Regions from separate parts of the Luteimonas yindakuii genome, predicted to be linked through region 2. Evidence: predicted binding sites of a transcription regulator. Region 2 holds the regulator's gene; each other region holds the start of a gene.
What was found. Region 2 encodes FliA, which starts transcription of late flagellar genes. Its sites were predicted from a motif close to TAAAGTTTNNCNNNCNNNGGCCGATAA; they were not measured.
Positions count from the first base shown of each region.

Region 1: the regulator FliA is predicted to act here: its motif matches at 7,828-7,854, upstream of E5843_RS04490 (cyclic di-GMP phosphodiesterase).
Region 3: the regulator FliA is predicted to act here: its motif matches at 6,814-6,840, upstream of E5843_RS08260 (methyl-accepting chemotaxis protein).

Region 1 is NZ_CP039383.2:988,663-999,050, reverse strand. Features, by position in the region: gene E5843_RS04510 (TldD/PmbA family protein) at 1-1,364, opposite strand, end outside; gene E5843_RS04505 (TldD/PmbA family protein) at 1,507-3,135, opposite strand; gene E5843_RS04500 (DUF885 domain-containing protein) at 3,324-5,135, shown strand; gene E5843_RS04495 (putative bifunctional diguanylate cyclase/phosphodiesterase) at 5,232-6,482, opposite strand; gene E5843_RS04490 (cyclic di-GMP phosphodiesterase) at 6,508-7,749, opposite strand; gene E5843_RS04485 (2,3-dihydro-2,3-dihydroxybenzoate dehydrogenase) at 7,983-8,738, opposite strand; gene E5843_RS04480 (non-ribosomal peptide synthetase) at 8,778-10,388, opposite strand, start outside.
Region 2 is NZ_CP039383.2:1,542,007-1,552,394, forward strand. Features, by position in the region: gene E5843_RS07040 (chemotaxis protein CheA) at 1-60, opposite strand, end outside; gene E5843_RS07045 (response regulator) at 86-451, opposite strand; gene E5843_RS07050 (STAS domain-containing protein) at 448-750, opposite strand; gene E5843_RS07055 (chemotaxis protein CheW) at 840-1,526, opposite strand; gene E5843_RS07060 (ParA family protein) at 1,523-2,302, opposite strand; gene motD (flagellar motor protein MotD) at 2,302-3,246, opposite strand; gene E5843_RS07070 (flagellar motor protein) at 3,250-3,990, opposite strand; gene E5843_RS07075 (chemotaxis protein CheA) at 4,135-5,967, opposite strand; gene E5843_RS07080 (protein phosphatase CheZ) at 5,972-6,580, opposite strand; gene cheY (chemotaxis response regulator CheY) at 6,577-6,969, opposite strand; gene E5843_RS07090 (RNA polymerase sigma factor FliA) at 6,998-7,750, opposite strand; gene E5843_RS07095 (P-loop NTPase) at 7,747-8,616, opposite strand; gene flhF (flagellar biosynthesis GTPase FlhF) at 8,603-10,099, opposite strand; gene flhA (flagellar biosynthesis protein FlhA) at 10,137-10,388, opposite strand, start outside.
Region 3 is NZ_CP039383.2:1,801,507-1,811,894, reverse strand. Features, by position in the region: gene xseA (exodeoxyribonuclease VII large subunit) at 1-349, opposite strand, end outside; gene E5843_RS08280 (copper chaperone PCu(A)C) at 501-1,064, shown strand; gene ispG (flavodoxin-dependent (E)-4-hydroxy-3-methylbut-2-enyl-diphosphate synthase) at 1,197-2,477, shown strand; gene E5843_RS08270 (phosphatase PAP2 family protein) at 2,488-3,153, shown strand; gene E5843_RS08265 (S8 family serine peptidase) at 3,306-6,644, shown strand; gene E5843_RS08260 (methyl-accepting chemotaxis protein) at 6,993-8,855, shown strand; gene E5843_RS08255 (DMT family transporter) at 8,874-9,785, opposite strand; gene murB (UDP-N-acetylmuramate dehydrogenase) at 9,902-10,388, opposite strand, start outside.

The DNA of each region.
Region 1 (10,388 bases), 550 kb from region 2:
CGCTGCTGGTCGATCGAGAACGAGCCGTCGCCGACGATGTAGATGCCGTCCTCGACGTCCTTGATCATTTCGGCCACGGTCAGCGGTGTCTTGCCCGCCGCCAGCGAGACGTTGGCCATGCGCTGGAACTGCACGCTCGACCAGGAGTCGGCATAGCAGCAGCCGTCGGATTCGGTCTTGCCGACGATGTGCGCCTGGTCGCGGATGGTCTGGTAATCGACCAGGGTGCCGTCGCGCACCAGGTCCCAGCGCTTGGTCGGCACGCCCTCGTCGTCGTAGGCGACCGCGCCGAGGCTGCCCGGCTGGGTCTTGTCGGCGAACAGGGTGACGATGTCGCTGCCGTATTGCAGGTTGCCGCGCTTGTCGAGCGTGGCGAAGCTGGTTCCGGCGTAGTTGGCCTCGTAGCCGAGCACGCGGTCGAGTTCGAGCGGATGGCCGACGTTCTCGTGGATGGTCAGCCACAGGTTCGACGGATCGAGCACGAGGTCGTAGCGGCCCGGCTTCACCGACGGCGCGGTGAGCTTCTCCTGCGCCTGCTTCGCGGCGGCGATGGCGTCCTCGCGCATGTCGTACGAGCTGCCGTAGTTCACCACCCCGTTGGGCGAGACGTACTTCTGCGAGGCATCGCCATCGAGGTATTCGTAGCCCATGCCCATTGGCGACGACAGCCCGGCACGGGTGCGGAACTTGCCGGTGCCCTTGTCGATGGCGGTAACGGTCATCGGCACCCAGATGCGGTGCACGTCCTGGTCGATGTAGGAGCCGTCGGTGGAGGCGAAGTACTTCTGCTCGTTGACCAGGAACATCATCGAATTGACGAAGCTGGCACCGGCACCCATGGCCGCGGCGTTGACGCCGAGCAGCAGGTCGACCTTCTCCTTGACCGGCACTTCCATGCTGTTCTTGCGGATCGGCGTGCGCCACGACACTTCGCCCAGCGACGGCGCCGGCGCCAGGCGCACCGGCTCGGTCTGGATCTTCGCGTTGGCACGCGCGATGGCGGTGGCCTGGCGCGCGGCCTCGGCCACGCCGTCAGCGGTGAGCGTGTTGGTCGCGGCGAAGCCCCAGGCGCCGTTGGCGATCACCCGCACGCCGACACCGGTCGATTCGGTGTTGACCACGTTCTGCACCTTGTCCTCGCGGGTCATCACGAACTGGCGCAGGTAGCGGCCGATGCGCACGTCGCAGTAGCTGGCGCCGGCGCCGGTCGCCGCCTGCAGCGCGGAATCGGCAAGCCGCTTCTTCGTGGCCACGTCGATGGTGGTGAGCAGTTCGTCGGCGGCGATCGCGCGCCCGAACACCGATGGCAGGACGAGCCCGCCGATGCCAAGGCCGCCGAGGGCCAGGAAGTCGCGTCGTTGCAAGGCAGTCTCTCCTTTGGAGCGAGGATTCGCGATTGGGACGGGATGATCGGTGCCGGGTGATCGGATGGCGGCAGTTCGTGATTCGTGATTCGGAACAGCAAGAGCGAAACGTATCCGCTCTCCAATCACCAATCACGGATCTTCAAAGACTCCTCGCCGTATTGATGATGTTGATGCCGTCGAAGCGCGTGGTCGCCGAGCCGTGGGACACCGCCGACACCTGCCCCGGCTGCCCCTTGCCGTCGAAGAACGAGCCGCCGAGGCGGAAATCGCGCTCGTCGCAGATGGCCGAACAGGCGTTCCAGAACTCCGGCGTGCGGATCTGGTAGGCGGCATCCTCGACCATGCCGGTGATCTCGCCGTTGCGGATCTCGTAGAACAGCTGGCCACCGAACTGCGAGTTGTAGCGCTGCTGGTCGATCGAATAGGAGCCGCGGCCGTGCACGTAGAGGCCGCGCTCGACGCCGGCGATCATCTGCGCCACCGTCAGCGGCGCCTTGCCGGGTGCAAGCGAGACGTTGGGCATGCGCTGGAACTGCACGCTCGACCACGAATCGGCATAGCAGCAGCCGTCGGATCCCGCCTTGCCGAGGATGTGCGCCTGGTCGCGGGTGGCCTGGTAGTCGACGAGGATGCCGTCGCGCACCAGGTCCCAGCGTCTGGTCGGTACGCCCTCATCGTCGTAGCCGACCGCGCCGAGGCTGCCGGGCCGGGTCTTGTCGGCGAACAGGGTGACGATGTCGCTGCCCCACCGGTAGCTGCCGCGCTTGTCGAGCGTGGCGAAGCTGGTGCCGGCGTAGTTGGCCTCGTAGCCGAGCACGCGGTCGAGCTCCAGCGGGTGGCCGACGTTCTCGTGGATGGTCAGGAACAGGTTGGATGGATCGACCACCAGGTCGTACTTGCCGGGCTGCACCGATGGTGCACGCAGCTTCTCCTGCGCCTGGCGGGCGGCGGCGACCGCGTCCTCGCGCATGTCGTAGCTGCGGCCATACGCGACCACGCCGCCCGGCAGCTCGAAGCGCTGCGAGCGGTCGCCGTCGAGGTATTCATAGCCCATGCCCATCGGTGCCGACAGCCCGTCGCGGGTGCGGAACTTCCCACTGGCCTTATCGATCGCGGTCACCGTGAAGGGCACCCAGATGCGGTGCACGTCCTGGTCGATGTAGGAGCCGTCGGTGGAGGCGAAGTACTTCTGCTCGTTGATGACGAACATCCGCGAGCTGACGAAGCTGGCACCGGCGCCCATCGCCGCGGCGTTGACGCCCAGCAGCAGCTCGACCTTCTCCTCGACCGGGACTTCCATGCCGTTGCGCACGACCGGCGTGCGCCAGTCCACCTCGCCAAGCGCCGGTGCCGGGGCCAGCCGCACGGGTTCGACCTGCAGGCGCGCATTGGCGCGCGCGATTGCCGCCGCCTGCCGCGCGGCGTCGGCCACCGCCAGCGTGGTCAGCGTGTTGGTGGCCGCGAAGCCCCAGGCGCCATCGACGATGACGCGGATGCCGGCGCCGATCGACTCGCCGTTAACGACGTTCTCGACCTTGTCCTCGCGCGTCATCACGTACTGGCGCAGGTAGCGGCCGATGCGCACGTCGCAGTAACTGGCGCCGGCATCGCGTGCGGCCTGCAGGCCGGCATCGGCGAGCGGCTTCTTCATCGCGGCGTCGAGCGGCGTGGCCAGCACCTCGGCGGCGACGGCGCGGCCGAACCAGCCCGGCACCAGGGCACCGGCGGCGCCAAGGCCACCGAGGGCGATGAAGTCACGTCGTTTCAAGGCAGTGCTCCAGCGTGCATCACGGGGATGCGGGTGTGTCACCGACACATGCCGGCCCTCCCCGATTCTCGACACTGCGGCGCGTGAAAGGCATAGGCCGATGGTCATGCCTGCAATGCAGGGTGCGCACATCGGGCGTGGCGACTACGCTTGCTGCCTGACCGTTTCCATCTTCGCGGAGTGCTTCGATGCGCCACAGCCTGCTTGCCCTGTCCCTGCTCGCCGTCCTCGCCGGCTGCCAGCCTTCGACCGGCCCCGCCACGGTGGACAGCCCTGCTGCAGCGACCACGGCCGCCACCCAGGGCGAGGCCGACCAGGCCTTCGCCGCCCTCGCCGACCGGGCACTGGCCACGTGGTTCGAACAGTCGCCGATCAGCGCCACCCGCACCGGCGAGCATCGCCACGACGACCGCGTCGACGATCTGAGTGAGGAAGGCCGCCAGCGTGTGGTCGATGCGAACCGTGCGCTGCTTGCGGGACTCGACGCGATCGACGCCAGCCAGCTGTCGCGCGACAACCAGGTCGACGCGCTGCTGCTGCGCAACCGCCTAGAGGCCACGATCTGGAACGTGGAAACGCTGCAGTCGTGGGCCTGGGACCCGCTGCTGTACAACGGCCTGGCCGGCGGCGCGATCTACAACCTGATGGCACGCGAGTTCGCGCCGCTGCCCGAGCGCCTCGCTTCCGCCAGCGCGCGCATGGAAGCGCTGCCGACGCTGTTGGCGCAGATGCGCGCGAACCTCGACCCGGCGCGTGTACCCAAGGTGCATGCGGAAACCGTGTCGCGGCAGAACCGCGGCCTGCTGTCGTTGGTCGACCAGTTCATCACCCCGCACGCCGGCAGCCTGGATGGCGAGGCGCGCACGCGCCTGGATGCCGCCGTCGCCGGCCTGCGCACCGCGGTCGACGAGCACCAGGCCTGGATCGACGGCACCCTGGTCCCGAATGCCGCCGGCGACTTCCGCATCGGCGCCGCGCTGTTCGACCAGAAACTCGGCTATTCGCTCAACGCTTCGCTGTCGCGCGAGGAGATCCGCCAGCGCGCGCAAGCAGAAATCGTCCGTGTGCGCGAGGAGATGTATGCCATCGCGCAGAACGTGCTGAAGGACCGCGACGGCGCCCCGGCCCTGCCGGCGACACCGGACGATGCGCGGCAACAGGCGGCCATCGAGGCGGCGCTCGAGCTGGCCTACGCCGAACGACCCGCGCGCGATGCGGTGTTCGACTTCGCGCGGCAAACGCTGGAAACGGCAACCACGTTCACCCGCGAACACGACCTCGTCACCGTGCCGGACGCGCCGGTGCGCATCATCGAGATGCCGGAATTCCAGCGTGGCGTGGCGGTGGCCTATTGCGATTCACCCGGCCCGCTCGACAAGGGGCTGGAGACCTACTATGCGATCTCGCCGATTCCCGACGACTGGAGCGATGACCAGGCGACGTCGTTCCTGCGCGAATACAACGACCGCATGATCCACCTGCTGTCGATCCACGAGGGCGTCCCGGGCCATTACCTCGAGGGCGCGCACTCGGTGGGCCATCCGTCCACGCTGCGCGCGGTGCTGCGCTCGGGTCCGTTCGCCGAAGGCTGGGCGGTGTACACCGAGGAAGTGATGGCGCAGGCGGGCTACCTCGACCACGACCCGCTGTTCCGGCTGGTGCAGCTGAAGTTCTACCTGCGCTCGGTGGCCAACGCGATCCTCGACATCGGCGTGCACGTCGACGGCTGGGAGCGCGAGCAGGCGATGGAGTTGATGGTGCGCACCACCTTCCAGCAGGAGAGCGAGGCCGCCGGCAAGTGGATCCGCGCCCAGGTGAGCTCGGCGCAGCTGCCGACCTATTTCGTCGGCGCGCAGGAACACTTCGACATGCGCCGCGCGGTGGAAGCAAAGCGCGGCGACGCCTTCGACCTCAAGGCCTACCACGACGAGGTGCTGTCGAAGGGCGCGCCGCCGGTGCGCTTCGTGCGCCAGCTGATCCTGGACGAGCCGATCGGCTAGGGAATCGGCACCCGTCCGGTGTAGCGGCGAGGACGACCCGGTCGTCGTCCCGAAGGCGATGCGGCGGCACTGCCGGTGCCGCTACCGGTGCCCAGGCTACAGCGTGAGTTGATCAGGACGCGGACCGGCCACGATATCCGCGGCCGGTGCAGGGCGCCCGATCACGAAGCCCTGCGCGCAATCGCAGCCGAGCTCGCGCAGCAGGGAAAGCGTGGCGGAGTCCTCGACGCCTTCGGCCACCACCTCCAGGCCGAGGTGGTGGCCGAGGTCGATCATCGAGCGGACCAGATGGCGCGCGCGGTCGTTGCTTGCGACGTCGACCACGAAACTGCGGTCGATCTTCAGCTCGTCGGTGGGCAGTCGCTGCAGGTAGGCCATCGACGAATAGCCGGTGCCGAAATCGTCGATGGAGATGCGCACGCCCTCGTCGTGCAGCTCGGCCAGCACGCCCTGTGCGCGGACCACGTCGCGCATCAACGCGCTCTCGGTCACCTCCAGCGCCAGCGCATGCGGCGGCACCTGCCAGACCCGGAGCAGGTCCATGACCTGCAACGCGAACCCCGGCAGCTGCAGGGCCACGACCGACAGGTTCACGTTGATGTGCACGTCATCGCCGTCGCGACGCAGCTGCGCGAGGTGCCGCAATGCCACGGTGAGGCTCCAGCGCGTGAGCTCGCCGATCAGGCCCGTGCGCTCGGCCTCGCCGACGAATGCCGGCGGTGGCACGGCGCCGATGCGCGGATGGGTCCAGCGCGCGAGCGCTTCATAGCCCGAGGTCAGGCCGGTTCGCAGGTCGAGCACCGGCTGCAGGTAGAGCTCGAGCTGGTTGAGCGCCAGGGCATCGCGCAGCTCGTCGTGGGTGAAGCTGTCGGCGTGCACGGGCCTGCGCCAGAAGGCGAAGCCGTCGGCCTCGGAGCAGGCCTCGTCGCAGGCCTGGTCGGCTCGCAGGCACAGCTGCTCGGGATCGATTCCATCCGACGGGCACAGCGCCAGCCCCACCGTCACCGAGGGATGCAGCTGCCAGCCATCCAGCATCACCGGCTGGCCGAGTGCGCGCACGAGCTTGGCCGCTGCCAGCGACGCGTGCTGCTGCCCGCGCAACCCGGGCAGCAGGACGACGAAGCCGTGCTCCGCGATCCTCAACACCGTGTCCTGGGCGCGCAGGGTGGCGACCAGTTTCGCCTCCATTGCCGCCCCCAGCGCCTCGGCGACCGCATAGCCCAGCGACAGTTCGGTCTCGCGCGTGCGCTGGCCGCGCACCACCAGCACGGCGAGCTCCTCGCCGGCCGCGCGGTGGGCGTCGATCGCCTGCGACACCGTGTGCAGGGTGGCGGGACGGTTCAGCATCCCCGGGCCGCACGCAACCAGGCGCTCACAGGAACAGCTCGACCGGGTCGAGGCCGCATTCCTCCGGCGACAGCGCACCGGCGATGCGGATCGCCGCATCGCGGTCGCCCTGCATCATCAGGTCGAGGGTGCCGAAGTGCTCCAGCACTTCGCGGTCCGGCGTGGTCAGCACCATCACCCGCGGCATCAGCCGGCGTGCGGCGTTCTGTGCCATCACGATCGCCACTTCGCCGGTGTTGAGCTCGACCAGCGAGCCCACCGGATACACGCTCATGCACTGCATGAACTGCTCCACCAGCTCGCCCGCATATGCCGTCCCGCGGCCACGGTAGAGCTGCTGCAGCGCGACGTGCTGGGCCATTGCGGGGCGGTACGGGCGCGGGCTGGTCATCGCATGGTAGGAGTCGATCACCGCCGCGATGCGCCCGAGCAGCGGGATCCGGTCGCCGTCCAGCGCTGCCGGATAGCCGCTGCCGTCCACGCGTTCGTGATGGGTGGCGATCATGTCGCACACATGCGCCGGCACCGCGGCGCCATGGTCCAGCAGATCGAGCGCGTGCTGGACGTGGGCCTGCACCTGGTGCATCTCGTCCGGAGCCAGCGGCCCGGGTCGAGCAAGCAGCTCCGGCGGCACCCGCAGCTTGCCGATGTCGAGCAGCAATGCGCCGCTCGCCAGGTCCACCAGCAGCGGCTCCGGCAGGCCGAGATGACGTCCCAGCGCGGCAGCCAGCGCGCTGCAGCCCAAGGCGTGGTCGTAGGCGTAGTCGCCGCGTTCGCGCAGGCGGTCCACCCACAGGAAGGCATCGGCGTTGCGCACCATGCTGCGCACCATCGGCTCCACCGCCTCGCGCACCTCGCCCGCGGCGATCGGCCGGCCGGCGCGCACCTCGTCGAGGATGCGCGTCGCCAGTCGCACCACCTCGGCCTGCGCCTCGCGTGCCTGCGGCAGTTCGGTGTCGAACGCAGCCAGCTGCGGATAGGCCTGGCTGTGCTGCAGTGCCTCGATTTCGCTGTTTTCGAAGACCGGGCCGACGTCGCGTACCGGCGCAGCCGCCACCGCCGGCTCCCGCGGCGCCAGCCCGAGCAGCGTGTCGACATACACCCACTCGCACAGCGAGGCCAGCAGGTCGATGTCGGCCTGGCTGGCGATCATCACCCCCTGCAGCGGAAAGGGCGTGCCCTCCCAGTCGCGGTCGAGCCGGCAGACATACATGCCCTCGACGAGCTCCGCGACGGCGACCTTGCGCTCCTCGACCTTCAAGAACATTCCCTTTGTCTCCGTTGCGCCTGCATGGGGCGCGAGAGGCGCCCGACAGCCATCCGCCATCCGCACGCTGTCCCCACGCTATCGACCGCGGGCGGCGGTCCTTTAGGGGTTTCCCCGACCCTCACGCGAGAAGGGCCGCGCCGCTCCCGGCGCCCCCTGGCGGCCCTTCCGGAGCTTACGCGAACCGCCCGCGGTGCCCTTCACCCCTCCGGCGGCGCCAGGACCTTGTCGCGTCAGGCGCGCAGGGTGGCACCGCCGTCGACATACAGATCGCCCATGGCGATATGGCCGGCCTGCTCCGACAGCAGGAACATCACCGCGTGGGCGATGTCGGCAGGTTCGGCGATCTTGCCCAGCGGGATCCCGCTCTTGAAGTTCTCCATGGTGCCGGCGATGACCCGGGCCTCGCCGTCGGCGTCGGCCCACATGCCGGTCTGCATCGAGGTCCGGGTGGACCCGGGGGCGACGACGTTGCAGCGCACGCCGTGCGGGGCGAGCTCGAGGCCGAGGCAGCGCACGAACATCGTGGCGGCGGCCTTGGACGCGGCATAGGCGGCCATCGCCTGGCGCGGGATGCCGGCGGCGTTGGAACCCACCACCACCAGCGCACCGCGCCGGCGCGGCGCCATCACCCGCGCCAGTGCACGGCCGACATGGAAGACGCCGTCGGTGTTGACGGCGAAGGTGCGGCGCCATTCCGCGTCGGAGGTTTCCGCGACGCTGGTCGTGGACAGCACGCCGGCGACATGGGCGGCGAGGTCGATCGGGCCGATCTCCGCCTCCACCCGGGCCACGAGTGCGTCGACCGCGGCGGAGTCGGTGACGTCGAGGGCGAAGGCGTGCACGTTCGCCTCCGCCGCCGGCGCTTCGAGATCGGTGGCGACGACAATCGCGCCGCTGGCGCGCAACAGGGTAACGACCGCGGCGCCGATGCCGCCGGCGGCGCCGGTGACCAGGGCGATCCTGCCTTCAAAGCCGGTGAGGTGCATGGCGGGTCCTGAGCTGGTGTCGGCGGGAAAAGAGCGCCCTCACCCCTGGCCCTCTCCCGTGGACGGGAGAGGGGTTCCGGAGTCGGGTTCATGCGGGAGCGCGGTTCCGGAGCGCGGCCCGTGCGGCGGTGAGGCACCGCAAGGGACGCGATCGGGCGCGTGGTCGGCGTCGAACGCATGCAGCCGGGCATCAAGCAATCGTGCGATGCGTGGGGTGGCGTCGCGGCCGGTGAGTTCGGCGTGCAGGAAGGGCAGCTCCACCGCGTCGACCCGGGCGGCGTGCGCCGCCCACAGCGCGGACTGCAGCTGCGGACGGTCGACGTGGTCGTTGCCGGCGCGCACGTGCAGCAGGGTGCCGTCGTAGCGCGCGTGGTGGTGCTGGCGCACCAGCCGGTTGGTGTCGGTGACCGTGCGCACCACGCCGTCTAGCACCCCGCCGGGCAGGTTGCCGAGTGCGCTGTCGCCGCGGCGCAGGAAGTCGACGATCGCCTCGCGCGTGGTGAGCTCCGGATGCCCGTCGGGGTCGTAGCCCGCGATGGCCAGCAAGGCGCGCAGGGCGGCGACGGGATCGGGCTCCGGCTCGGCGCGCCAGCACTCCGCCGGATAGGCATCGAGCAGCGCCAGCACGCCGACCTCGCGTCCGAGCACGCGCAGCCGCACCGCCATCGCATGGGCAAGGATGCCGCCGACCGACCAGCCGAGCAGGTGCACCGGTCCTTCGGGCTGCAACACGGCCACGCGTTCGACGTACTCCGCCGCCAGCGCATCGATGCTGGCCGGCAGCGGCTGCGCGAGGTCCAGCGCCGGCGACTGCAGGCCATGCACGTCGCGCGCGGGCGACAGCGCACGCGCGAGTTCGCGGTAGCACCAGCTGATGCCGCCGGCCGGATGCACCACGAACAGTGGCGCACGTCCGGGATCGCCACGGCGCAGGCGCACCAGCGGCGCCAGGCCGTGGTCCGGCGTGTCGTCGTCGGCGTCGATGCGCGCGGCCAGCGCGGCCACGGTGGGGGTCGCGAACAGCGCGCCGAGCCCGGGGTCGCGGCCGAAGCGGCGCTGGATCGCCATCAGCAGGTGCACCGCCGACAGCGAATCGCCGCCCAGCGCGAAGAAGTCGGCGTCGGCGGAGACCGCACCTGCCTCGAGGCCCAGCGCCTGCGCGAACAACGCCGCCAGCACCTGTTCGGTGGGCGTACGCGGCGCCTCGCCCTCCGCTCCGTCGTAGACCGGCGCCGGCAGCGCGCCGCGGTCGAGCTTGCCGTTGGCGGTCACCGGCCAGTCGTCCAGCGCTACGAACGCCGCCGGCACCATGTAGTCCGGCACGCGCGCGGCCACGGTAGTGCGCAGCGCGGCGAGGTCAAGTTCGCCTTCCGGTTGCAGGTAGGCGACCAGGCGGCGATCGCCGGGGCGGTCCTCGCGCACGATCACGCCGGCACGGCGCACCGCGCCACTGGCGAGGATGGCGGTTTCGATCTCGCCCAGTTCGATGCGCAGGCCGCGCAGCTTGACCTGGTGGTCGCTGCGGCCGAGGAACTCGACCGCGCCGTCGCGCCGCCAGCGGGCCAGATCGCCGGTGCGGTAGAGGCGCGCGCCGGGCACGTGCGGATCGTCGATGAAGCGCTCGGCGGTGAGGTCGTCGCGGCCGAGGTA
Region 2 (10,388 bases):
CAGCCCTTCACGGCTTTCTTCGAAGTAGGTGGCGTGGAACCGCTGCAGGTCGATGCTCAAGGTCGCGCTCCGGGTGTGGCGTGGATCAGCTGACCACGCGGCGCACGGTCGCCACGAGCTGGTCCGGGTCGAACGGCTTGACCAGCCAGCCTGTGGCACCGGCGGCGCGTCCGTCGGCCTTCTTGTCGGCGGCGGATTCGGTGGTCAGCATCAGCAGCGGGGTGAACTTGTAGTCCGGCAGCTGGCGCAGTTCACGGATCAGCGAGATGCCGTCCATGTTCGGCATGTTGACGTCGGTGATCACGGCGTTGAAGCGCGCGCCGCGGGCGCGGCCCAGCGCCACCTGGCCGTCTTCGGCTTCCTCGACCGCATAGCCGGCCGAGGTGAGGGCGAACGAGACCATCTGGCGCATCGACGCGGAATCGTCGACGACGAGGATACGGGCGCTCATGGGGTTCTCTCCATGGGGGAAGTGGGGTGTGCCGGGGCGTCCGTGATTGCAAGCGCGGAGTCCAGGCCGAGGGTACGCACGGCGGCGCGCAACGGTTCGCCGATCTCGGCCCAGCGCGTTTCGCGCGCATGCAGGGTGCGCGCCTGCCACCAGGCCGCCAGTACCTGCAGGCTCGCGGTGTGCACGCGCTGCACGCCGGCGCCGTCGACGGCCAGCGGCGCGTCCACGGCCACGTGCGTGGCGAGCATGTCCTTGAGCCCGGCACTGCTCTCGATGCCGAGGTCGGATTGCAAGGTCACCGTGTCCAAAAATCAGCCCCCGGGTTGCGGACGGTTCGCAGCGGTAACGGCCGCATCGCTGCGATCTTTAGCCCGGGGTGTCGGCCGCTTCAATGCGGCCGCAGCGGCATCTCGATCAGCCGGCTGGCATCGAGCAGCAACATGACGTCGCGGCCGATGCGGGCGATGCCGTGGATGCGCCGGTCGCCGACCGGGGCCAGCCGCGACACATGGGTGTCTTCGACCTGCGCATCGTTGATGACGACCACGTCCTCGACCGAGCACACGCGCAGGCCGAGCACTTCGCCGCGTTCCTCGAGCACGATGATCCGCGTGCTGCCGGTATCGGCCGCCGCGCTTTCGCCGAGCTGCACGCCAAGGTCGATCACCGGCACCACTTGGCCGCGCAGGTTCATCACCCCGGCGACGCTGGGCACCGCGCCCCGCAGCGAGAGCAGCGGCATCGGCCGCACGACCTCGCGGATCTTCAGCAGTTCCAGCGCATAGGCCTGGGCGCCGCAGCGCAGCCGCAGCCAGCGTGCCGTGCGTTCGCCACGACGACGACGGCGCTCGCCGTGGGCGGGTACGTTCGCAGCCGCCTCGGCTTCGACCTGCGCGGCCGCCGCGGGTGCGACCGCGCGGCGCGCCTGTGCCACCGCGGATGGCGGCGCCGCGGGCACCAGCGGTGCGACCGCAGGCGCCAGGGCGGGGCCTTCGCCCGTCACCGCGGCCGGTACCGGCGCACCGCTGCCGAGCAGCAGGTCCACGTAGTCGTCCACCTCGCGCATTGCATTCATGCCGCGCGCTCCAGTTGCTGCTCGCTGGCCAGCAGCCAGTCCAGTGCGCGTGCGTAGGCGGTCATCGCGCGCCCGCCCGGCTCGCCACTGAAGACCTGCTGGGCGAGTGCGTCGGCATTGGCGAGCTGGGTATCGACGGGAATCGCCTGGTCCCAGGCCAGCTCGCGGTACTCCTGCTGCAGCTGCGCCAGGGTGTCGCGGCCGGCGCGGGTACGGCGGTCGAACAGGGTCGGCAGCACCGACACCGGCAGCGGGCGCTGCCGCGAGCGCTCGACCATCGCACCGGTGCGCACCATGCCCGCCAGCCCGTGCAGTGCCAGCGGTTCGCACTGGGTCGGCACGATCAGCCGGTCGGCGGCAGCCAGCGCATTGACCATCAGCAGGCCCAGGGTGGGCGGGCAGTCGAGGAGCACCACGTCGTGCCCGCCGGTGTGGCGGGTGATCGCCTGCGACAGCGCCAGGCCGAGTCCGGGCTGGTTGGCGCTGCGGCGCTCCAGGGTGGCCAGCGCGGTCTGCGCGCAGACGAAATCCAGGCCTTCGACCGGGGCAGGGCGCATCACCCCGGCGAGCGTGGCCGGCGGCGCACCGAACAGGTCGACCACGCCGGCGGGCTGCGGATCGCTGGGCACGCCGAAGGCGCGCGTCAGCGAAGCGTGCGGGTCGAGGTCGACCAGCAGCACGCTCAGGCCGCGCACCACCAGGCTGCGACCGAGTGCGAGCGTGGTCGTGGTCTTGCCGACGCCTCCTTTCTGGTTGGCGATCGCCCACACGCGCATCAGCTGTCTCCTCGCATCGTCGTGGCTGCACGTGGCCGTGCGCTGGCCACTGCGGCTTCGTTCGGAACGGTTGCCGGGGGATGGTCCACCGCACGTGCCCCTGCGGCATCGGGTGCGGCCAGCACCATCAGCACCACGCGGCGGTTGGCATTGCGGCCGGCGTCGGTGGCGTTGTCGGCCTTGGGGCGATGTTGGCCGTAGCCCACCATGACCAGGCGTTCGGGGGCCAGCTGCTCGCGCACGAACAGATGCACGACGCTGGCCGCACGCGCGGCCGACAGTTCCCAGTTCGACGGAAACTGCATCGTGCGGATCGGCCGGTCGTCGGTGTAGCCCTCGACGCGGATCGGATTGGGCGAGTCCCGCAGCAGCCCGGCCAGCTTCGTCATCAGCCCCTGTGCGGACGGATCCAGCGACGCCGATCCGGTCGGGAACAGGATGTCGCTGTTGATCTCGACTTCCAGCCACAGATCCGTGCGGTGGATGGTGATCATCCGCGCACGCACCAGTTCCGACAGTGCATCCTCGAGCTGCATGGCGATGCGTGCCAGCTGCTTGCGCGACGTCTCCAGCGCAGCGGCGTCCAGCCCTTCGCCGGTGCGGTCACTGCGCATCTTGGATTCGAGCATCGGCTGCAGCGGCGAATCGAGCACCGGCGACACCGCCTGCGGGCCGCGGCGGGCTCCGCTGGGAATCGGCGTGGGGCGGCCGAAGTCGGATTCGCGGCGGTCGCTCTCGCCGATCTGCACCGGGTCGATGGTGCGCGGCGTGCCGTTGAAGGCGTTCGCCAGCGATGCCGACATCACCCGGTACTTGCCTTCGTTGAGCGACGAGATCGCGTACATCACCACGAAGAAGGCCAGCAGCAGCGTCATCAGGTCGGCATAGGGGATCGCCCAGGCCTCGTGATTGGCATGCTCTTCATGGTGTTTGCGACGTGCCATGGCCTAGTGCAGGAACCCGGCCAGGCGCGCTTCGATGTTGCGCGGGTTCTCGCCCTGGGCGATCGCGATCAGCCCTTCGATCACCAGCTCGCGCTCGCCGCTGCGGCGGCCGATCACGCTCTTGAGCTTGGCGGCGCAGGGCAGGAACAGCAGGTTGGCCGAGGCGATGCCGTAGATGGTGGCGGTGAACGCGGCGGCGATGCCCTGGCCGAGCTTGCTCGGATCGGCGAGGTTCTGCATCACCGCCATCAGGCCGAGCACGGCGCCGACGATGCCCAGAGTCGGCGCATAGATGCCCATGCTCTCGTAGATCTTGGCGGCGGCGAGGTCGTGGTGTTCTTCGCCCTGCAGCTCGATGTCGAGCATGTGGCGGATGGCTTCGGGCTCCAGGCCGTCGACCAGCATCTGCAGGCCCTTGCGCAGGAACGGGTCGGTCTGCGATTCGACGTGGCTTTCCAGGCCCAGCAGGCCCTGGCGGCGGGCGACGTTGCTCCACTCCAGCAGCTGGGCGATCAGCGCGGCGCGGTCGGCCACCGGCGGCTTCAGCACCCAGCGCGAGATCTTCATCGCGCGGCTGAAGACCGGGCGCGGTGCGTGCAGCAGGATCGCGGCCACGGTGCCGACGATGACGATGACGAAGGCCGCGGGAGACCACAGCCCCGCCAGCCCCGCGCCCTTGAGGACGCTGCCGCCCAGCAGGGCGACCACGGCGAGCACGAGTCCGATGACGCTGAAGATATCCATGGTGGCGATATCGGCGAAGGGGCGCGCGACTTGAGTCGGGCGCGGTGACTGGTGATTCGTGATGGGTGGTTCGGAAGAGCTGAATCACCGGAACGGACGTCGCCCGCCCTTGCCACTCACGAATCACCAATTACCAATCACGAATCACGGACCTTTCAACGCATCCACGTCGAGGATCAGCGCCAGGCGACCGTCACCGATCAGGGTGGCGCCGGCGTAGCCGGGCAGGCCGCGCAGTGCGCGTGGCAGCGGCTTGATCACCACTTCCTCGCGGCCGCGGACCTCGTCCACGACCAGGCCGAAGCGGGTATCGCCGCGTTGCAGGACCACGATGGTCAGCAACGCCGTCTCCGGCGCCGGCTGCCGCAGCCAGTGGCGAAGATCGAGCAGTGGCAGCGTGTGCGAGCGACGGTCGAGTGCGGCACGGCCATCGAACCAGTTCACCGCATGGGTCGGGGCATGCAGCACTTCCTGCACGCGCGCCAGCGGCAAGGCATAGGCGTCGCCAGCGGCCTGCACCAGCAGGGTCGGCAGGATCGCCAGCGTCAGCGGTACCCGCAGCGAGAAGCGGCTGCCACGGCCGAGTTCCGAATGGATCTGGATCTGCCCGCTCAGCTCGCGGATGCGCGACTGCACCACGTCCATGCCCACGCCGCGGCCGGAGATGTCGCTGACCTCGCCGCGGGTGGAGAAGCCGGGCATGAATACCAGGTGCAGGCATTCCTCCGGACTCAGGCGCGCCGCGGATTCGGCATCGATCAGGCCCTTTTCCCGCGCCTTGCTGCGCAGGCGTTCCGGGTCGATGCCGGCACCGTCGTCCTGCACCTCGATGCCGACGTAATCGCCCTGCTGCTGGGCGATCAGCCGCACCCGGCCGGCGCGCGACTTGCCGGTGGCCTCGCGCAGGGCAGGGGCTTCGATGCCGTGGTCGATGGCATTGCGCACCAGGTGCACCAGCGGGTCGGCCAGCGCCTCGACGAGGTTGCGGTCGAGCTCGGTGTCGGCGCCGACCAGTTCGAGGTCCACTTCCTTGTCGAGCGCGCGGGCGACATCGCGGGCGAGCTTGGGAAAACGCGAGAACACCTTGCCGACCGGTTGCATGCGCGTATGCATGACCGCGCCCTGCAGGCGTGCGGTGGCGTTGTCGAGCGTGCTGACGGCGCGGTCGAGTTCCTCGTCGCGCAGCCGCGCACGCAGGGTCTTGAGGCGGTTGCGCGCCAGCACCAGTTCGCCGACGAGGTCGACGATCGCATCGAGGCGTCGCGTGTCCACGCGCACGGTGTGTTCGCGCTCGGCATTGGCCGATGCATTAGCCGGTTGCGGCGCGGCGGGCCTGGGCGGCACGGCGACGGGCGCCGGCGGCGGTCGCAGGGGTGCCGGCGTGGCCACGGCGGCAGGCACAGCCGCACCGGGAGGCGCCGAGCCATGCAGCTGGTCGAGCAGCGCCTCGAACTCGTCGTCGCTGATCGGTTCGCCACTGGCAACTGCACTGCCCGCGCCCGGTGCCGCATTGCCGTGCAACTGGTCGAGCAGCGCTTCGAATTCGTCGTCGCCGATCATCTCGCCGTTGGCGGCGGGGGCGAGCCCCGACGCCGTGGCGACCGGACCCAGCGAGAAACCATTGACCACCGCGGCCGGGGCGCGCGGGACGTCGCCGCCGTTCTCGATCGCGTCGACCATCGCCTGCAGCCAGTCCAGTGACTGTTGCGCCGCATCGAAATGGCGCGGCTCCAGCGTGGCGTGGCCACTGCGCGCGGCGCCCAGGGTCTCCTCGGCGGCGTGGCAGAGTTCCACCAGCGGGGTGACGCCGAGGAAGCCGGCGCCACCCTTCAGGGTATGGAACGCGCGGAACACCGCGTTCAACTGTTCGCGGTCGCCCGGCGTCTGCTCCAGCGCGACCAGCTGCCCGCCGAGGTCGTCGAGCAGCTCGCGTGCTTCGAGCACGAAGTCGGCGGCGATTTCCGGCGAGGCGTTCACCGCGTCAGAGGCCCAGGTTCGACAGCAGGTCGTCGGCGTCGCTCTGGCCGACGGTGCCGGCATCCAGCCCGCGCACGGCCGGGCCATGGCCGCGTTCGTCGCAGGCCGGCTCGTCCTTCGGCGGCAGGCCGAGCTCGCCGAAGCCCTCGTGCACGCCACGCACGATCGAGGCGACGCGGCGGATGATCTGCCCGCCCAGGTCCTGGTGGCTCTGCGCCAGCGCCATCTCGCGCAGGTTGTCGCGCAGCGCTTCCACGGTACCGGCCTGGGTCTCGTCCAGCGGGCCGTCCTTGAGGCGCGCGACCAGCGCGCGGCTGTCGTCGATCAGGTCGAGCGTGCGGTGCGTGGCCTCTTCGGTCATCGCCACCACATGGTCGAGGCGCGCGCAGGCATCGTCGAGGTTGCCGCCGGACGGCGCCGGGGGCAGGGCATCGAGCGCCTGTTCGAGTTCGCGCGCGAGGCGGCCGAGGCCGTTGACCAGCGTATGCGTGCGCGATGCGGCGATCGCATCCACGTGCTGGCGCCAGGCGTCCTCGTCGCCGCGTTCGAGCGCGTCGAGTGCGTCCTGCAGCAGGCGTGCAACCGGGATGTCGTCGACCACCGGCGTGTTCAAGCACCGCCCCCGAGGCGTTCGAAGACCTTGTTGAGCTTCTCCTCGAGGGTCTGCGCGGTGAACGGCTTGATGATGTAGCCGTTCACCCCGTTCTGTGCCGCCTCGATGATCTGCTCGCGTTTGGCTTCCGCGGTCACCATCAGCACCGGCAGGGCGCGCAGCGCGGCGTCGGCGCGGATCGCGCGCAGCAGTTCGATGCCGGTCATGCCGGGCATGTTCCAGTCGGTGATCACCAGCTCGACCGCGTCCTGGCGCAACACCGCCAGCGCGCTGTGGCCGTCCTCGGCCTCGACGGTGTTGTTGAAGCCGAGGTCGGTCAGCAGGTTCTTGATGATCCGGCGCATCGTCGAGAAATCGTCGACGATCAGGACGCGCATGTTCTTGTTCAAAAGTGGGGCTCCAGTAAAACCGTAGGCATCAGTCGTCGTCGCCGATGCCGGTGTCCGCGAGTTCGAACGCGGTCAGGCGCCCGCGCAGCCGCACCACCGCCTGGCCATGGATCTGGCACACGCGTGATTCGCTGACGCCGAGCACCGCGCCGATCTCCTTGAGGTTGAGTTCCTGCTGGTAGTACAGCGACAGCACCAGCTGCTCGCGTTCCGGCAGCAGGCCGATCGCGGCGGCGAGTTCGCGGCCGAACTCGCCGCGCACCAGCGCGTCCTGCGGGGTCGGGCCGCCGCGCCGCGCGGGCTCGACCTCGCCATGGTCCTCGACATGCGAATCCAGGCTCAGCACCTGGCCGCGCGCGGCGTCCTCCAGCAGGCGCATGTAGTCGGCCAGCGGCAGCCCGAGTTTGTCGGCGACTTCCTGTGCGGCCGCGGCGCGGCCACTGGCCTGCTCGATCGCGCGGATCGCTGCAGCGGCTTCGCGTGCGCGGCGGTGCACGGAACGCGGCACCCAGTCGCCGCGGCGGATCTCGTCGATCATCGAACCGCGGATGCGGATCGAGGCATAGGTCTCGAACGACGCGCCCTGTTCGGCGTCATAGCTGCGCGAGGCCTCGAGCAGGCCGATCATGCCGGCCTGGACGAGGTCGTCGATCTCCACGCTGGCCGGCAGCCGCGCCGCCAGGTGATGGGCGATACGGCGCACCAGTTCGGCGTGCTGGACGATGGGATCGGGCGCGTTGCTGCGCTGGATGTCCTGGTAGTGGCGGGCGGCCATGCTCATGCCGGCACTCCCTGGCGCAGCATCCGCTCGACGAAGAACTCGACATGGCCGCGCGGCGCGGTCGGCGCCTGCCAGCGGGCGGTGCGGCGGGCGATCTCGGTCAGCGCACGCGCCGACGGGCTCGCCGGATAGGCGCGCACCACGGCCTGCTGGCGCTGCACCGACATCCGCAGCCACTCGCACTGCGGCACCGCGCCGAGATAGTTCAGCGACACGTCACCGATGAAGCGCTCGCACACGCGCGACAGTTTCTCGTACAGGCCGCGGCCTTCCTGCGGGCTGCGCACCATGTTGGCGACCACCTGTACCTGGCCGACGCCACGCTCGCGCGCGAGCACCTTGATCAGCGCATAGGCGTCGGTGATCGAGGCCGGCTCGTCGCAGACCACGACCAGCGTGTCCTGCGCGGCCTGGCAGAAGGTGAGCACCGAATCGGTGATCCCGGCAGCGGTATCGACCACCAGCATGTCGAGGTCGCGCTGCAGATCGTTGAAGACGTTGACCAGGCCTGCGTGTTCGGCGGGACGGAGTTCGGCCATGTGCCGGCGGCCGGAGGCGGCGGGGACGATCATCACCCCCGACGGGCCTTCCAGGATCACCTCGTCGAGGCTGCAGCGCCCGGCGACGAGGTCGGCCAGCGTGTGGCGCGGCGAGAGCCCCAGCAGCACGTCGACATTGGCCAGGCCGAGGTCGGCATCCAGCAGCAGCGTGCGCTTGCCGAGCTCCGATAGCGCGATCGCCAGGTTCGCCGACACGTTGGTCTTGCCCACGCCGCCCTTGCCACCGGTGACGGCGAGGGTGCGCACGGGCTGGAGTGCGGGCGGGACGGCGACGGACATCGGCGGCAGGGTCTCAGGCGACAGCATGGGTGTGCTCCGGGGCGGAATGCTCGGATGCCATGGGCTTATCGGCATCGCGGCGGAGATCTTCAAGGCGAAGCACCAGATGGGCGGCATTGGCCCGGCTCAGGTCTTCCGGGATGCGCTGGCCGTCGGTGGTCCAGGTCAGCGGCAGCTGGTGGTCGACCACCACCGACAGCGCGCTGCCGAGGCGGCTGGTCTCGTCGAGCTTGGTCAGCACCACGCCCTGCGGGCGCGCGTGCTCGAAGCGGCGCACCACTTCGTCGAGGTCGGCGAAGTGGGTGTTGGCCGGCAACACCAGCAACGTGCGGACCTGGCGCGCGGCGCGCAGCCAGTTGAGCTGGCCGGCCAGTGCGCGGTCGCGCTGGCTCAGGCCCGCGGTGTCCACCAGCACCAGCCGGTAGTCCTGCAGTTTCTGCAGCAGCTGCAGCAGGCTGGCCTCGCTGTCGGCCTCGTGCACGGCGATGCCGAGCTGGCGGCCGTAGCTGTGCAGCTGTTCGCGGCCACCGATGCGCGCGGTGTCGGTGGTCACCAGCGCGACGTCGCGCGGCTGGTACTGGGCGGCGTACAGCGCGGCCAGCTTGGCGATCGTGGTGGTCTTGCCGGCGCCGGTGGGACCGACCAGGGCGATCACCCCGGCCTCGTGCAGCGGATCGACCGGGCAGATCGGCAGCTTGCGCGAGATCAGGCCCAGCATCAGCCCGCGGGCGCGGTGTTCAGGGGTGTCGGCGGGGATCTGCAGCACCACGTCGCGGGTGATGCCGGCATCGAAGCCGTAGTCCTCCAGCAGGTCCATCATCTGTGCGCGCACCGGCGAGCCGCGCAGGCGTTCGTCGGTGAGGCGGGCCATCTCGCGCTCGATCATGGTGCGCATCTGCGCCAGTTCGTCGCGCATGCGCGCCAGTTCGCCGTCGCTGGCGGGCGCCGGCGGCGTCGGGACTGCGGCGAGCACCGGCGCCGGCGGCTCGGGTGCAGGGGCTGGGCGGTCGTCGACCGGGGCCACCGGCGGACGCGTGCGCGCCAGCAGTTCGGCGAAGGCGGGGCCGTCGAATTCGTCGCCTGCGTCGCGGGCCCTGGCGGCTGACGTGGGTTCGGCGACCGCAGCTGCGGCCCGGCGCGGCGTGGCACGCGGTGTGGCCGGTGCCGCCATGGCGGCGACCGCTGGCGCTGGCGCCACCGGCGCGGGGGTGGAGGTGCCCGTGACCGGCGCGGTCGTCGTGGCGGGCGCGAGTTCACGCAACCAGCGTTCTGCCGGCGCGAGCGGCCGTTCCGGCGCGACCACCGCAGGTGCCGGTGCTTCGGCCGGCGGGCGCGGCTGCGCCTCGAGGGCGCGCTGCAGGCAGGCTTCGTCGTAGTTGCTGGCCGCCACGATCTCCACGCCCTCGTCGGTGCGGCGGTTGGAGAGGATCACGGCATCGGGACCATGGGCGTCGCGCACCATCTGCAGTGCGGTGCGCATGTCGGCGGCGACGAAGCGGCGGATGTTCATGACTGTTGCCCGTGGTTCGAAAGGGGTGACGCGTTGTTCAACTGATCGTGCCCACCAGCTTCAGGCGCCGGTCTTCGGGGACTTCCGTGTAGGCCAGCACCGACAACCCGGGCACGCTGTGGCGGACCAGGCGCGCCAGCGCGGCGCGCACCTGGCTGGGCACCAGCACCACGGCCGGTTCGTTCCTGGCCTCCTGCTGGCCCGCGCAATCGGCGAGGCTCTGCTGCAGGCGTTCGGCGAGGCCCGGTTCCAGTGCGGCACCGGCGCCCTGTGCGGAGTCCTGCAAGAC
Region 3 (10,388 bases), 260 kb from region 2:
TCTTGAGCTCATCGAACGCACGCCGCAGCGCGCCTTCGCCGGCTTCCTCGAGGCTGTCGAGGATCAGCTGGTAATCGCCGCGCGCCTCGTAGAGGGTCAACCGCCCGCGCGCCAGTACCTGCATGCCCTCGCGCGGCTGGAAGCGCAGCCACTGGCTCTTCGGCTTGAACATCGCGCAACGCACCTGGGCGCGCGCGTCCTTCAGGGTGAAATACAGATGGCCCGACGCCGGGCGCGAGACATTGCCGAGTTCGCCTTCCACCAGCACCGCCGGAAAGCTGTCTTCCAGCAGGCTGCGGGCAAGGGTGTTGAGCTGGCTCGGGGTGAGGACGTCCGCGACGGGTGGCATATGCATGCGCGACAGGATACCGGCCCGCGCCAGTGCGGCGTGCGCACTGCCGCGCCGGAGCGGCACAGCGGCGATACTGTCGCGCCACGTCCATCCTGTATGCCTGTCCCGCGCCGTGTCCCGCGACCGGCCAAAGACCCTGGAGGTTGAATTGAACATCCGCGACGTACTCCTGTCGGCCCTGGCCGCGCTGTCATTGGCCGCCTGCAACCAGCCGACGCCGCCGCCGACGGTTGATGCACCACCGCCCGGCCTCGACGCCGCGGCCGACGCCGATGCGGGTGCCGGCATCGATCCCGCGCAAGCCGGCATCGCCATCGAAACCCCGTGGATCCGCCTGCCACCACCGCCTGCCGCGGTTGCCGCCGGCTACCTGGGCATCCGCAATTCCGGCGACAGCCCCGACCGCCTGCTCGCGGTGGAAACCGATGCCGCCGCGCGCGTGGAGATCCACGAGATGCGCGAGGAGGACGGCATGATGCGCATGCGCCAGCTGGAGGCCGGGATCGAGCTGCCGTCGGGCGCCCACGTCGAACTCAAGCCGGGTGGTTATCACCTGATGCTGATGGAGCCGCAGGCGGACCTGGCCGTCGGCGGCCGGGTGCCGGCGGTGCTGGTGTTCGAACACGCCGGTCGCGTACCGGTGGAATTCGAGGTGCGTTCGGCGACCGGGCAGGGCACCCACGGCGGTGGCCATGGCGGCGATACGCAGTAGAGAACCGTTGGACATCGTCCGGTCCCGTCATCCCGTCTTCGCGGGACAGACCTTCCCCGGCGCCGCCCGGATGCCCGCAGCTGTTGCGGGCACCGTCATCCCCGCGGCGGCGGCAGCCGCTAAAATGCGTGCATGTCCGCCCAACCGCAGCCCCTGCCGTCCCTTCCCGTGACCGATCGTTTCGGTCCGGCGCCGCGTCGCGTGACCCGCCAGGTGCGGATCGGGCAGGTGGCCGTGGGCGGAGACGCCCCGGTCGTCGTGCAGTCGATGACCAACACCGATACTGCCGATATCGCCGGCACCGCGAAGCAGATCGCCGACCTCTGGCGTGCGGGCTCGGAGCTGGTGCGCATCACCGTCAACAACCCGGAGTCGGCCGCCGCGGTGCCGCGCATCGTCGAGCGGCTGGCGATGCAGGGCGTGGAGGTGCCGATCATCGGTGACTTCCACTACAACGGGCACCAGCTGCTCGAGCGCGAGCCCGCCTGCGCCGAGGCGCTGGCGAAGTACCGCATCAACCCCGGCAACGTCGGCTTCGGCAAGAAGAAGGACCTGCAGTTCGCGCAGCTGATCGAACTCGCCGCGCGCCACGGCAAGGCCGTGCGCATCGGCGCCAACTGGGGTTCGCTGGACCAGGCGCTGGCGGCGCAGCTGATGGACGAGAACGCACGCCGGGCGCAGCCATGGGATGCGGGGCGCGTGCTGCGCGAGGCGCTGATCCGCTCGGCACTGGATTCGGCCGAGCGCGCGGTCGAACTGGGCCTGCCACGCGATCGCATCGTGCTGTCGGCCAAGGTCAGCGGCGTGCAGGAACTGATCGCGGTCTATCGCGACCTCGCCACGCGCTCGGATTTCGCCCTGCACCTCGGCCTCACCGAGGCCGGCATCGGCAGCAAGGGCATCGTCGGCTCCAGCGCCGCGCTCGCGGTGCTGCTGCAGGACGGCATCGGCGACACCATCCGCATCTCGCTCACCCCGGAACCGGGCGGTGCGCGCACGCAGGAAGTGGTGGTCGCGCAGGAATTGCTGCAGACCATGGGCCTGCGCGCGTTCACGCCGATGGTCACCGCCTGCCCGGGCTGCGGCCGCACCACCTCGGAGTTCTTCCAGGAACTGGCGCAGGTGGTGCAGGAACACGTGCGCGGCAGGATGCCCGAATGGAAGATCACCCATCCCGGCGCGGAAACCATGACCCTTGCGGTGATGGGCTGCGTGGTCAACGGCCCGGGCGAATCGCGCCACGCCAATATCGGCATCTCGCTGCCGGGTACCGGCGAAGCGCCGTCGGCGCCGGTGTTCGTGGATGGCGAGAAGACCGTGACCCTGCGCGGCGAGCACATCGCACAGGAGTTCATCGCGCTGATCGACGGCTACGTGGATCGGCGCTATGGGCGGCACCCCGCGATCGCCTGATCCGCGCGCGATGGCGGTCGCGCGCGGCCTGCGTGATGCGGCATCCGGACTCCTGCGCCGCCACGGCCTGGTCCTCGCGCTGCTGTTCGCCGGCATATTGCTGCCGATGTGGGTGTTCGCCGAACTCGCCGACGAGGTCCACGAGGCGGAGGCGATCGCGTTCGACGAGCCGCTGCTGCTGTTCGCGCAGGCGATGGCACGCGACGGCTTCGACCGCGTCTTCCTCTTCTTCTCCGCGCTCGGCCACCGCTGGGGCGTGGTGCCGGCGGACGTGCTGCTGGTGCTGGTGCTGTTGTGGCGGCGCCGTTTCCGCGACGGGCTGTTCGCCGCCGTCGCCCTGGGGGGTTCCGGGCTGTTGAACGTCGCGGCCAAGCTCACCTTCGCCCGCGAACGTCCGGCGCTGTGGGAATCGATCGCCCCCGAAGCCACCTACAGTTTTCCCAGCGGCCACGCGATGGGCTCGATGTCGCTGGCGCTGGTGCTGGTGCTGCTGTCCTGGCCGACCCGCTGGCGCTGGCCGGTGCTGGCCGCGATGGCGGTGTTCGTGCCGATGGTGGGGCTGTCGCGGATCTATCTGGGCGTGCATTACCCGTCCGACATCATCGCCGGCTGGATGGCGGCCAGCATCTGGGTGGTCGCGAGCTGGCTTCTGCTGATGCGCGGGCGCAGGCGCTGATTCCGTACCCGCGCGCGCGGTGGCGCACGGGTGTATAACCGCTGGCAGGCCGCGCCGCCGGACAGGGGGTGGCGCGCGGGCCGGGTACGGAGGGATGGCCGCCTTCGGGTGCCGTCGTCGTTCCGAGCGTGAACACCATCGGGGAACCCACCATGTCGCCTGTCCGCATGACCGGTCTGGCCGTCCTGTTCTCGGGACTGGCCTTCGCCGCAATCGTCAGTCTCCCGTCCGGTTCCGGCAATCATCCGGGCACCGTTGCCACCGCCGCCGCCAGCGCGGCATCCGCCGATCCGCAGGCACCGCTGACCGCGGCCAGCCGTGGAGGCGGGGCGGATGGTGCCCTGGATGCATCGCAGCCCCATATCGTGGTCTTCCGCGAGCCCGCGCTCGCCGCCTACGAGGGCGGTACGCGGGGCCTGGCCGCACCGGAGCGTCGGCTCGACGCCCGCGGCAGGCAACGCGTCGATACACGCGGCGCCAATGCGCGCAGCTATGTCACCCACCTGCGCCAGCGCCAGCAGGCGCATGAAGGCGCCATCGCGCGCCGCATCGGCCGCGCGGTGGCCGCGGAAAGGCGCATGCAGTACGCCGTCAACGGCGTGGTGCTGTCACTGTCGACCGATGAGGTCGCGGCGGTGGCCGCGATGCCGGAGGTGATGTTCGTCGAGGGCTACCGCGAATACGTGCTCGATACCGATACCGGCCCGCTCCTTATCGGCGCCGGCCCGGTCTGGAACGGCACCAATCCGGGTGCACCGGCGGCCTACCAGGGCGAGGGGGTGGTGTTCGGCATCCTCGATTCCGGCATCAACTTCGGCAGCCCGTCGTTCGCGGCGGTCGATCCGGTGGACGGCTACGTGCACGTCAATCCGCTGGGCGACGGCAACTACCTCGGCACCTGCGCCGCCGGTGGCGTCGACCAGGGGCGCTGCAACGCCAAGCTGATCGGCGGCTACAACTTCGTCTGCGGCCCGCCCGCCAACACCTGCGGCCAGCCCAACATCCGCGAGGAACCCGGCTTCGGCGATACCAACAGCCACGGCAGCCACGTGGCCTCCACTGCCGCCGGCAACCGACGCGACGTCGACTTCCGCGGAAATGCGCGGCGCATCTCCGGCGTTGCGCCGCGTTCCAATATCGTCGCGTTCGACATCTGCTACACCAACACCGCCACCAGCCAGGGCCTGTGCCCGAACGTCTCTGCGGTGGCCGCGATCGAACAGGCGGTCGCCGACGGCATCGTCGATGTCATCAACTATTCCATCGGTGGTGGCGCGCAGCCGTGGAGCGAGGCGGTGTCTCTGGCCTTCCTCGGTGCCACCGACGCCGGCATCTACGTCGCCGCCTCGGCCGGCAACAGTGGGCCCGGGCCGAACACGATGGGCCACCTGGAACCGTGGGTCGCTTCCACCGCCGCCGCCCAGCACGGCCGCGGCGCGTTCGCGGTGACCCTGCAGGTCACCGGCCCGCAGCCGGTGCCGGAACCGTTGACCCCGGTGCTGCTCAACGAAGGCAGCAACGGCATTCCGCACACCTCGGCGATCCCGGGCACCACGCCGCTGCGGGTGAGCCCGACCTTCGACACCGATGCCGACGCCTGCACCGCAGCGCCGGCGGGGTCCTACCAGGGTGCGATCGTGCTGGTGCGCCGTGGTGGCTGCTCGTTCACCGAGAAGACCAACGCGGTCGCCGCCGGCGGCGCCATCGCCGTGGTCATCGCCAACAACGCGGCAGGCGATCTGATCCCGTCGGTTCCCGGCACCACCATCCGCGCGTTCGGCGTCAACCAGGCCGACGGCATCGCCCTGCGTGATTTCGCACGGGCGCATGCCGACGCCACTGCCGCGATCGCGTTCCCGCCGGTGCCGCTGCCCAACACCGCCGATGCGCTGGCCGCCTTCAGTTCGCGTGGGCCGGCCGGTCGCTTCGACCTGCTCAAGCCCGACGTCACCGCACCCGGCGTGAGCATCCTCGCGAGCATGGCGGGAACCACGATCACGGGTTTCGAGAACCTGGTCGGCCTGATGAACGGCACTTCGATGGCTTCGCCCCACCATGCCGGCGCCGCCGGGCTGGTGCGCCAGGCGCGACCCGGCTGGAGCGCGCCGGAGATCAAGTCGGCGCTGGCGATGACCGCCGAACCGCGCGTCTACCTCGAGGACGAGGTCACGCCGGCCACGCCGTTCGGCAAGGGCAGCGGCCGTATCCGCGTGGACCGGGCGATCAATGCCGGGCTGGTGATGCACGAGACCGCGGCCAACTACCTCGCCGCCAATCCGGCCACCGGTGGCGACGTGTCCTCGCTCAACCAGCCGTCGATCGCCAGCGGGCAGTGCTTCCGCAACTGCAGTTTCCTGCGCACGCTGCGCAATCCGACCGCCTCGACGCAGACCTACCGCGTACGCCTCGACGGCGTGCCGGGCGGGGTGACGCCGGCCAGCCTGACCTTGGCGGCAGGCGCGACCCGCACGCTGCGGGTGCTGGTCAACAGCAGCACCCTGCCGGCAGACGGCAGCTGGCAGTTCGGCGAAGTGGTGATGGAGCCGGTCAACGCGACGGTCGGCGGACAGCCGCGGCCGACGCTGCGGCTGCCCGTGGCCATCGCGGTGCCGGCGCCGGTGATCGATCTTCCGGATGCCGTGGCGCTCAGCCTCGCGCGTGGTCGCAGTGGAATCGCGGTGGGGTCGGTCGCCAATGCCGGCGGTTCGACGCTGGAGTACTCGGTGGCCAACACCGGGACCGCGGCGTTGACCCTGGTCGATCGCCAGCGCGGCACCCTCACCACCGGCTACCGCGGCACCTGGCGCACCGATGCCGGCGCGCCCGCCGCACAGTTCGCCGCGGACGACTTCATCCTCGCCGGGGACACCCGCATCACGTCGCTGTGGGCGGAGGGCTTCATGGTCGGCGGCGCGGTGCTGCCGAACGTGGCGAGCGCACTGGGCTGGGCGATCTTCCCGGATGCCAACGGGCTGCCCGCCGGCAACCCGGCGACCTCGCCACAGGCAGCGGTCTGGCGCTACACCAGTGCGGCCAACGGGCCCGGCGTCGCGTTGTCGGGCGCCAACATCGCCCTCGACCTTGCCGCCGCCGGCCAGAACGTGGTGCTGCCGGCCGGCCGCTACTGGCTGGTGGTCTACGCACGCGCGCCGTTCGCCAGCAGCTGGGTCTGGTACGCCTCCCCGCAGGGAGACGGCAGCTTCGCCGCACTGGTGGTGGCACCCGATGGCGGCGGCGCGTGGTCGCCGGTCAGCGCCTTCCCCGGCCTGTCGATGCGGATCGGCGGCATGGTCGGCTGCGGCGCACCGTGGATGGGCGCGGCGGCACCGCCCAGTGGCAGCGTCGCGCCGGGGCGCAGCCAGACCCTGCGGATCAACGTCAGCACCGCCGGCCTCGCCCCGGGGCGCCATGTGGCGAACTACTGCGTCCAGAGCAATGACCCGGTGACGCCGAAGGCGGCGGCCCCGGTGGTGTTGACCGTGACGCCCTGACTTCGTCTGACCTGTTGCAGGACGCCCGGCCCACGCCGGGCGTCTTTTTTTGCGGGAACGACACGACCACCAGGACCGTCGCACATGCGGATTCACGCTACGGACGCGCCTGCATGCGTACGCTGATGGCCGTGCTCCGGAAGCTGTGAACGGCTTCGCGGATCGGCACTCAAGTAGGGGAGAAGTCGGCCGATAGCGGTGGTACGGCGGGGTACGCGCCGTCTCCGGGGCCTTGCCCGGGGCCCGTTATCCCACGTCATCGGATGTCCCCGGATGCTTGCAGTCCCTTTCCTGTCGCGATCGTCGCGACGGCACGCTCCTGCTGTTGCCGCCACCCTGTACGACGCCATGCAGCATACCCACGCGGTTGCCGAACTGGCCGGCGATGGCAGCGTGCTGCGGACCAGCACGGCCTATCGAGCACTGCTTGGTTGCGGCGACGACGACATGCGTGGTCGCCATCATCGCGAGCTCCTGGCCTCGCACGGCTTCGAGCAGGACGGGTACGACCCATGGCAGGCGCTGGTGGGCGGAGGCAATGCTTCCGGCCGGGTGCGTCGCATCGCGGCCGACGGTCGCGAACAGTGGCTCGAGTCCACCTTCATCGCGATGCCCGCCAATGCAGGCGTCGCGCCGCGGGTTGTCGAGCTGGTCCGCGACATCAGCGCAGGGAAGTCCGACGAGTTCGATCTGGCTGCGCAATACCAGGCGCTGGACCGTTCCATGGCCGTGATCGAGTTCGCGCTCGACGGCACGATCCTGCGCGCCAACGCCAATTTCCTGGCGACGATGGGCTACGCCGCCGACGAGGTCGTCGGCAGGCACCACTCGATGTTCGTCGACCGCCAGGACGCTGCCGGCGCGGACTACCGCGCGTTCTGGGACGCGCTCAACGCGGGCGAATTCCGCTCCGGCCAATTCCGGCGCCGCGCGCGCAACGGCCGTGATGTCTGGATCGAGGCCAGCTACAACCCGATCCTCGACGCCGCCGGCCGGCCCCGCAAGGTGGTCAAGTTCGCCACCGACGTGACCGCGCAGCGCAATCGGACCGCCGACCACGAGGGCCAGATCACCGCGTTGCACAAGGTGCAGGCGGTGATCGAGTTCGAACTCGACGGCACCATCCGCGGCGCCAACGCCAACTTCCTGCGCGCGGTCGGCTACAGCGAGGCGGACGTCGTCGGCCGCCATCACTCGATGTTCGTCGATCGTTCCGAAAGCGCCTCGGTGGCGTACCGCGTGTTCTGGGAGAAGCTCGGCCGTGGCGAGGCCGATGCCGGCCGCTACCGGCGCATCCGTCGCGACGGCGGCGACCTGTGGCTGCAGGCCAGCTACAACCCGGTCCTCGACGCGGCCGGCAGACCCTACCGGATCGTCAAGTACTGCACCGACATCACCGGCGAGGTCGAACAGGCGAGGGCACTCGAGGCGCTGCTCGAGCGCGTACAGGCGTTCTCGGAATCCATCCACGCCGGTGCGCGCGACATCGCATCCGGCAACGGTGCGCTGTCCGCGCGCACGGAGCAGCAGGCAGCCTCGCTGCGCGGCACGGCGGCGACCATGGAGCAGCTGGCGTCGGCGATCGCGGTAACCGCGTCGAACGCGGATGCGGCATTCGCGCTGACCGGCAGCGCCAACCAGGCCGCCGATGGCGGCGCGGTGGCGGTCGGGCGCGTCACCGAGGCCATGCGCGACATCGCCGCCAGTGGCCGCAAGGTCGGCGAGATCGTCGGCGTCATCGACACCATCGCGTTCCAGACCAACCTGCTGGCGCTCAATGCCGCGGTCGAGGCCGCGCATGCCGGCGAGCGCGGACGCGGGTTCGCGGTGGTGGCCAGCGAGGTCCGCGCATTGGCGCAGCGTTGCGCGGCATCGGCCAGGGAGATCGGCACCAACCTTGCGGCAGCCAACGCCGCGATCGAGGCGGGCGCGGGGCGCGTCCATCAGGCGGGCGATGCGATGCGCCAGATCTCCGACGCGGTGGCACGCACCAGCGCGATGATGGGCGACATCTCCGCGGCCACCCGCGCGCAGACGCTCGGCGTCGAACAGGTCAACGCGGCGCTGCGTGGGATGGAGGAAGGAACGCGCGAGAACGCGGGACTGGTCGAACGGACCGCCACCGCGTCGGCGCAGCTGGAACTGGTGGCCGCGGGCCTGCAGGGTGAGGTCGCCAACTTCGGTGCGCCGGCGCACGCGACCGCCGGATGACCGGGCGCCGGTGCCCGGCTACTCGCCCGGCTTGGCCGCCTCCACCGGGGCGGTCGTTGCCGAGCGTTGCGACAGGCGCGCTTCGCGATGCGCGATGTAGGCATTCGCGGCGAGGATGATCGCGGCGCCGGCGGCGGTCCAGCGGTCGACGGTCTGGTCGAACAGCACCCATCCGAACAGCGCGACCACCGGCAGCTGCATGAAGCTGATCGGCGTCAGTGCCGACACCTCGCCGATCTTCAGCGCACGCGTCCACAGCATGTGGCCACCGGTCCCCAGTACGCCGGCGGCGACCACCCACAGCCAGACGATGCCCTGCGGCCATTCCCAGACCGCCAGTGCGGGCAGGAACGACATCGGCACCCAGAACAGCGTGGTCCAGATCACGATGCGGTCGGCGGGTTCGGTGCGTGACAGTTGCTTGATCTGGATGGCGACGACACCGCTGAGCACCGCCGCCGCCACGGCCACCAGCATGCCCGGCGTGAACTCGCCGGTGCCTGGCCGCAGGATCACCAGCACGCCGATGAAGCCGAGTGCGACCGCGGTCCAGCGGCGTGCACGCACGGTTTCGCCGAGGAACAGCACCGCCGCGATGGTCACGAAGATCGGCGTCGAGTACGACAGCGACACCGCCTGCGCCAGCGGCAGGTTGCCGATGGCCCAGAAGCCGCAGAACATCGAACCCACGCCGATCAGGCAGCGCACCACGTAGCGCGGCAGCTGCTCGGTACGCAGGAAGGCGAGGCCGCGTCCGGGCCGCAGCAGCAGCGGTAGCGCGGCCATCAGGCCGAAGAAGTTGCGGAAGAACGCGATCTCGAACGTGTGCAGGCTTTCCGAGGCCAGGCGGATCGCGATGACCATCAGCGCGAACAGCATGGTGCTGCCGAGCATCAGGAGGGCGGCGCGCGCGGGCGTGGACAGCGGCATGGCGGGACGGCTCCTTCTGCTCGCGACTCAACCCGGACCGGTACGGGCCGTGGTCGCCGCGGATGATCGCCGATGGCGCGGCAGGAGGTGATGCGCGTGCGGGTCCGCCTGCCTGTTCACGCCGGCCAGGCCGCGCCGACGATGCGTGGTTCCGGCTCCAGCGCGACGCCGAAGCGCGCCCGCACCGAATCGCGGATGCGCACGGCGAGTTCGAGCAGCTGCAGTCCGCTGGCGTCGCCGTGGTTCACCAGCACCAGCGCATGGCCCGCCGATACGCCGGCATCGCCGTCGCGATGGCCCTTCCAGCCACAGGCCTCGATCAGCCATGCGGCCGACAGTTTGCGGCGGCCGGGGTCGCCGGCGGGATACAACGGCAGGTCGGGGTGGTCGGCCAGCAGCGCCTGTGCCTGCACGGTGGCGACCAGCGGGTTCTTGAAGAAGCTGCCGGCATTGCCGATGCGGGCAGGGTCGGGCAGCTTGCGCCGGCGCAGGCGGATCACTGCCTCGCCCACGTCGGCCGGCGAGGGCGTGGTGATGCCCATCGCGGCAAGTTCCTCGCCGAGTCCCGCATAGCCCAGGCGCGGCTGCGCGTGCCGTGACAGC